DNA from 3 places in the Leptospira neocaledonica genome. Region 1 is predicted to be linked to each of the others. Evidence: riboswitches for the same ligand, from Rfam matches in the RefSeq annotation. Region 1 holds a riboswitch; each other region holds the start of a gene.
What was found. Region 1 has a riboswitch for cobalamin ahead of CH365_RS02720 (hypothetical protein). Riboswitches for the same ligand answer to the same signal wherever they lie in the genome.

Region 2: it holds a riboswitch for cobalamin, as region 1 does, so the genes downstream of both, CH365_RS10245 (TonB-dependent receptor plug domain-containing protein) here and CH365_RS02720 (hypothetical protein) in region 1, are expected to answer to the same signal.
Region 3: it holds a riboswitch for cobalamin, as region 1 does, so the genes downstream of both, CH365_RS02330 (CbtB domain-containing protein) here and CH365_RS02720 (hypothetical protein) in region 1, are expected to answer to the same signal.

Annotation. Positions count from the first base shown of each region.
Region 1 covers NZ_NPEA01000002.1:69,716-71,984, reverse strand. The annotation lists gene CH365_RS02725 (flavin monoamine oxidase family protein) at 1-661, opposite strand, end outside; adenosylcobalamin (AdoCbl) riboswitch at 901-1,027, shown strand; gene CH365_RS02720 (hypothetical protein) at 1,219-1,749, shown strand; gene CH365_RS02715 (LIC_13355 family lipoprotein) at 1,782-2,269, shown strand, end outside.
Region 2 covers NZ_NPEA01000005.1:217,480-219,748, forward strand. The annotation lists gene lsa26 (surface adhesion protein Lsa26) at 1-436, opposite strand, end outside; cobalamin riboswitch at 812-981, shown strand; gene CH365_RS10245 (TonB-dependent receptor plug domain-containing protein) at 1,007-2,269, shown strand, end outside.
Region 3 covers NZ_NPEA01000001.1:508,885-511,153, reverse strand. The annotation lists gene CH365_RS02335 (CbtA family protein) at 1-577, opposite strand, end outside; gene CH365_RS02330 (CbtB domain-containing protein) at 568-750, opposite strand; cobalamin riboswitch at 889-1,072, opposite strand; gene CH365_RS02325 (SDR family NAD(P)-dependent oxidoreductase) at 1,148-2,002, opposite strand; gene CH365_RS02320 (Crp/Fnr family transcriptional regulator) at 2,095-2,269, shown strand, end outside.

The DNA of each region.
Region 1 (2,269 bases):
TACTTTCCATTCCACCTTCTATTCTGCTATTTCTTTGAGGAAATTGCGAAAGATCGCTTAAAACTTTTTCGGCAGACAAAACTCGGATACTATCCCCATAATGAAGAGATAATTTATGACCGAGTAAAGTCAGATCTTCCGGACTGACCCCTTGGTATATTAAATAATTATAAAAACTTATACGATCCAAAGCTTGTTGCTGAGCTGTATCTAATTTAGAATTTTGTGATACTAACTTAGTCAGGATCTCTTGCGATTTGGAAGAAAGCTCCCAAGTTCCCGCTTTTCTATAAGTTCCTAAAAACAGATCAGGAACTAAGGGAGAAGCTTGTAATTTTAATCCAAGTTCTCTAACTAAACTACGAACTGTTTTATCATCGGAAGAAACCCATTCAGCTCCCAAATCCATAACGTGACCGGAGGGATCTTGTACTGATTTAACTCTTCCTCCCACTCTATCTGTGGCTTCTATCAGAGTTACTTTACTTCCTGTTTTTCCTAATATGTATGCCGAATAAAGTCCCGAAAGTCCTCCGCCAAGTACGATCACCTTCTTCCCAGAGTTTGTATTCTGAGCGGATAAATTTCCCTTACGACTTCCCAATAAAGCTGCGGCGGTTAAAATTCCGGCTTTTAGAAAAGTAGATCGGGTTATTTTCATCGGATTCCTCTTTAGAAGTTTTATTAGAACTCTCTCTTTTATTTTCGGTCTATGAAAGATCTTTCCCGAATTTTTTGCGAAGTAGAATGTCTCATTGATATGAAATTATGTACCGAATCGTTCCTATTCGTTCGTAAGTTTAAAATATCGCCGATTTATTTGGATATTGCAAGGAATAGACTGCTTCAGCATCCTAATGGTTTTTCCCTTGCCAGGGGAAGTGCTAAACCAAAACCTGGAATTACGCTTTCAGGGAGGAAGTCGGGTGAAAATCCCGCGCTGACCCGCAACTGTGATGTCCGCCTTAAACGGAATAAGCCAGATCTTCCCCGCGATACTTTAACCTCGAGGTTGGGGGGTATCGTAAATCTCGCCTTAGCGCTTCCGCGCTGTCCGCGAAGGGGCCCCGAAAGCAAAAATGTCGGGGCTCTCGAACGGGAAGAAGAAAAATCGCCGCAAATACCAAATCGTTCTGATCTATACAAGATCAATGATAGACTAACGTTATTTGCTTATATTTCTTTTCCGCGACATCCGGCAGAAATCAGGAGAGAAAAATGAGAAAATTCAGGACAAAAGCGATAATCCTACTATTCGCTTTATCATTAATCAACACCGCTTGTTTCGAGACAGAAAAGTCAGAGTCGGATAATAACGCCTTAATCATGGCGATCGTCCAGGCCAACAATTTTGAAATTAAAGGATCTTGGAATCTTGGCTTTTATACCGGCGGAACAGACGGAGGATCAGCAGGAAGCTCAGTTGTAACTCAAACTAGTTGGAAAGAACCCGGCTCTCAACAGTTGACTATTCTGGAAATTGATATCGCAAATAAACGTTTCTATTATCAGTTTTCCGCAGACGATGCATTTAATCCGAGCAAATACGGAAGAATGGATTGGGCTACGCCTCATACAAACGATTGCCCAGGCGGCGCATCTATTTGTTTTGAATTTTGCCAAGCCGTATACGCGGAAAACACTCTCGCCGATGTCAAAAGTAATTCGATCGTAAGTGATCATTCGAATTACAAAACGAACGGCTGCGGTGCTGCGAGCTTCGGCTGGAATTACGCAGTTCCACAATAAATATTTCAAAATTCAAAGGAGAGTCACAACGTATGAAACAAATAAGTAAATTCGCGTTTTTTGGAATGTTTATTTTTCTCTTTCTCATAAGTTGTGACGGCTCAGGAAGCAGCACTGATCTGACCGGACTATTACTGACCGGACAAAATTCCGTCTCGACTTCCGAAAATTGTCCTCCTGGAACTATAGACCCGGAATATCTTTTAGCGAATACTATAGTCAGTGCCCCAGGTAGTAATCCTAGCATTCGATATAAAGATCCTGTAAAAGCGATCAACGGAGTTTGCGGGGGAGGACAGAACTCAGGCGGTGTAGATGTTTATACCATGGGTTCTACAGATCCGGATAATTTTCTGATCCTCTCTTGGAATGGAGCAACCGTGACTAACGGTACAGGTGTTGACTTTATCGTTTTCGAGAACGGTTTCCAACAACAAGCTTCTATCAATTATTTTATAGAACCTATAATCATAGAAGTCAGCTTGGATGGCACAAATTATTGCGGATTCAATCCTCAATA
Region 2 (2,269 bases), on a different contig from region 1:
TCGTTTTGCTTACGATTTTATCAGGAAGGCCTTTCGGAAGCGACCTCTCTTGTAGTTGAGCTCCAACGACTTCGTAATCGGAAGACAATGCTACAGGTTCGAATCTGTGGATTCTATATTGGACTAAAATTTCTTGGTTTAAATTTTTGCTTAAGAAGTTCACAACATCCGCGTTTTCAGGACGAACGCTGAATTCTATCTTTTGTTTAGTAGGAGTATAACATTCGTCCTTCAGCTCATCGCAGGTTTCGGAATCGGTTATAGTATAAACTTCTAAAAGACCTTCATAGGATTCGAAAATGACCCCTCTGCTTTCAAATTGGATCAATTTTGCAACCGTCCAACCTTCGGAATACGTTCCGGCCGCGGATAAGGATGAGGTAGTTAAAAGAAAGATTCCTAATAAAAGAAATCTTAAGGATGGAATTCGTTTCATTCGAGTTCGGTGCTCCCTGTTATGTAGGTAGACCCGAAGGGATTTCCCTTTGGGTCACGAATTCGTGAATCCTTTCCGGTTTTTATCTTACATCAAGAAAATATTTCTTTCTATTCTTGAAAAATCCTCCTGTAGGAACTCCTACAGGACGGGTCTTCGTTACTCTGCGTCTTTGCGCCTCTGCGTGAAAAAAATCTAAGGGAAGAGGCGATATGTCAACGCGAGTCTTTCACTTACAAAATCCGCCAGGGATGTGAAGGGCGCGAAGCGTCGTAAGCGTAAGCGAAGGACGAGGACGAATGTCCGAGCCCGGAGCAGCCCGGTCTTGCGTAAGCAAGAGGCGGCCAAACCTTTTTCAGATTGCCCCTCCGACTTGGGTTGGGAACCTGGTCTTGCAAGTAGATCTGAAAAGGGAATCCGGTGAAAATCCGGAGCTGTACCCGCAGCTGTAAACGCCAAAATGGTCTGACAAAACCACTGTCGAAAGACGGGAAGGGTCCGAACCGGGCGTGAGTCAGAAAACCTATCAGAGCTGCTTTCAATACTTTGGCTTTCGGGAGTTAAGGCCTCATGAACAAAAGACCCAAACGATTCGGTAAGATCCTTCATCTAGGGCTCTTTTTAGTTTCCGTCCAAATATTTTCCCAAGAGAACCAAAAGACGGAAACTTCCGCTGTAAAAGTGGTGGGAAAGACCAGCTCAAACTCGCAACCTGAAAATTTCAGAAAGAACCCAACTGGTTTCCAGACTTCCATCGATCTGGACCAATACAATGCACGTTATACGAACCTTCCGGACGTTTTAGAAAGAGAAGCTGGTGTCAGGATCAGAAGATACGGAGGATTAGGTTCTTATTCTACTCTTTCACTTCGAGGAACGAATCCGAATCAAACCAGGATCTTTATAGACGGAGTTCCTTTTAATAATGCCCAAGGAGGAGAAGTAAACCTCGCGGATCTTCCCTTCGACAATCTACAAAGTATAGAAGTTTATAGAAGTGGTGCACCTGTAGGATTTTCTGGATCCGCAATCGGAGGAAGTGTAAATTTAGTTACTAGAACCGGAGGAGGCCCCCCTAAAACTCGTGTTAATATAGGCGCGGGAAGTTTTAATACCGGGAAGAGTAGCGTAACGCATACCGGGACTTATGGCGGGATCGGGACGAGCGTATTCTTATTGGGAGAAAAATCGGACCAAAATTTTTCCTATTTAAATAATCATGGGACCTTACTCGTCAATCCATTGGATGATACGATTGATAGAAGAAGGAATGCTCAGTACGAAAGAACTTCCGGCATGATTGGACTCAGCGGAGACATTGGTGCTACCAAAATCAAATTTTGGAATGATCTAAATTATAGATTTCATGGAATTCCTGGACCTGCAAGTAACCAAACCCAACAAGTTCATCGCAGATATCTCAGAAATACTTCTTCTCTAGGAACGGATACAAAAGGTTTGTTCGACGGGTTATTGAGGTTGGAAACTAGGGCTTTCACTTCGTTTACAAATGACGATCTATTCGATCCTAAATCGGAATTCTCCAAGGGGACACCTAATTCTACGGCTTTTATGGGACAGTCAGGATTCCAGATCACTCCTACACTCTATTTATTAGAATATTATCAAATTTTAAAATTTCATGCGGGGATAGAAAGGGAAACATTCGAAAGATCCAGAAGTACACCTCAAAATATAGATCTAAAATACGAGCCTGGAAAGACTAGGACTTACACTACTTTTCAGGTGGAGGACGAGTTCCGATTTTTTGATGGTAAATTAGTTTTGACTCCGGGAGTTTCTTGGGATTCTTACAGAGATAAATTCCAATCT
Region 3 (2,269 bases), on a different contig from region 1:
TTAGAAGGACCCGAGCTACTAAAACACCTGCTAAACTGGAGCCTACACAGAGATACCACCAGGCCTGTCTTTTTGGATAATCGTATGCACCCGAGGCTCTACCTGGCAACTCAGGAGGAAGTCCTAAGAACGGGATCCCGAAGAAGATTAAAAATCCTCCGAACGTAAACAAAATACTTAAGAGGACCGCTTTGGAAAAGTTGGGACTTTCTAAAAATCCGTTAGGAGGGAATAAGATCAGCCAAACCGAGAGCAAGATTCCAAAAGAAATTCCTAATAGAGCAGAGCCGATGATTGTTCCAAGGTTCCTCTTTTGCCATAGTCCATCATTCTCAGTTTTTTCAGACAGGGTGGACTGCATATTTGTATGAGAATGGATTTCTCCATGCCCGTGTGAGTGTACATGCGTTTCGGCTTTATCTGAATTTTCAGATATCGATTTGGATTCAAACTTCTCCGCTTCTAGGATCAGAGGAAGATTCCAAACACAAACTAAAATTCCCAAAACCAGACCAGATACCAGACCGGATAATAACCCGGTCCTTAAAAGATCAGAAAATCCTGATCTTAATGGCATGGAAAACCCGTAGAATGTCTTATATCGTGAAAAGTATCGTGCAAATACACCATAGGTTCAAGACCTACTGCATAGATCGTAGAAAATGCAAGGAACACGGTTAAAGCTAAAACGGAACCTCGAAGCCATACTTTGGCTCCCGAAAAATCCTTCGAAACGGAAATCGAGCGCATAAAAATCCCTCCTAAGAGATCTTCACCTAACAAGATATAAACGATATTCGAACGCAAAAGATCGCGCCGAAGCATCGTATAAGCAAAATTATTGAGTTTAGTTACGTAATCGTCTTACATCCGAGACTGGGTCACGTAGCTTCAGGATTTTTGTAAGGTCGTTTTCTGACTCGAGATCAACCTACTCGGCACGTCTTCCCAGGTTTTACACCCAGTGACATCTTGTGCCTTTCGTCCCTCTTACAGCGGCGGGTACCGTGACGGAATTGCACCGTCTTCCCATAGATGAGACCATCTATGTTCCTACAAAAATAGACTGAGATTTTAGGATCTATTTAGCTGCGCCATTTTGTATAGTATTTTATTTTCGGATCGAATAAAAATATATAGTCGCTGCTTATACTTTTTGTTTTTTCTTATTTAGTCTGGACTGAGCCGCTTTTAATTCGGAATCGGTAAGTTTAATACTGAATTCGGGAAAATGTCTAAATAAAAAATATTGAAGCCATGAATCCCAACCTGTGTATCCGACAAATTTAGTATTCGGGATCCATTTTAAAATTGCCTTCGCTACTGAATCAATCGAATGCACTCTATTTAATGCGGATCCCATTTCTATTTCCTTACTCAATTCAGGTTTATCTGTATTCTCTTTTTCCAAACCGGGAGTGTCTGTAGTAGGAGGAAGAAATAATTTCACCTTCACACCATGAAGCATCATTTCTTGGCGAAAACCTTGTGCAAAACCTACGATAGCAAACTTACTTGCCGAATAAGCCCCATATCCGTAGATCGAAAAGAATGCCAATGTAGAGGCTAAGAATACGATCTCTCCGCTTTTTTGTTTAGCAAAATGATCCCTAAATGCAAGTGCACTATTCACGTGACCAAAGTAGTTCACATCCATTAGATTTCTATAAACTTCGTCGTCCAGATCGGAAGCTTCTCCTGCTTTTGCAAAACCGCTACTACAAATTAGGAGGTCTAGTCCTCCTAAGGTTTGGATTGCCTTTTTGGCTTCTTTTTCAAGGGCCTTTTTATCTGAAACATCCAAAACTGCGAATCCGAAGATAGCCGTTGGAGTTCCTACAGCCTTCAATTCCTGGACTGTTTTTTCTAAGTTAGACTTTCCTCTGGCTGAAACGATTACACTTGCTCCAGCCCTAGCTAATTCCATGGCAATTCCTTTGCCTATGCCTGCGGAGCCGCCTGTTATAAATACTTTTTTACCTTTGTATCTGCTAAATGACATATTTAAAAATTCTCTTCGATGCGGGCAAGGTTTCCCTTTTTAGGAAACTATTCAATCTAATTCGAAACTTTTTAAATAAAGAATTCGAGAACTTGTTCCAAAATCTTAAATTCCCGGTTTGGTCCCAAAACAAATCTTGCCTTTTCATTCCTATGATACTGAATACGGGAGAATCCAAGGCCAAAATAATGCAGGACATACCTTTTCTGGAAAATCTAAAGAAGAAGATCCCAAGTTTGGAAAAAAATTGGGACCGTTATACCTCCA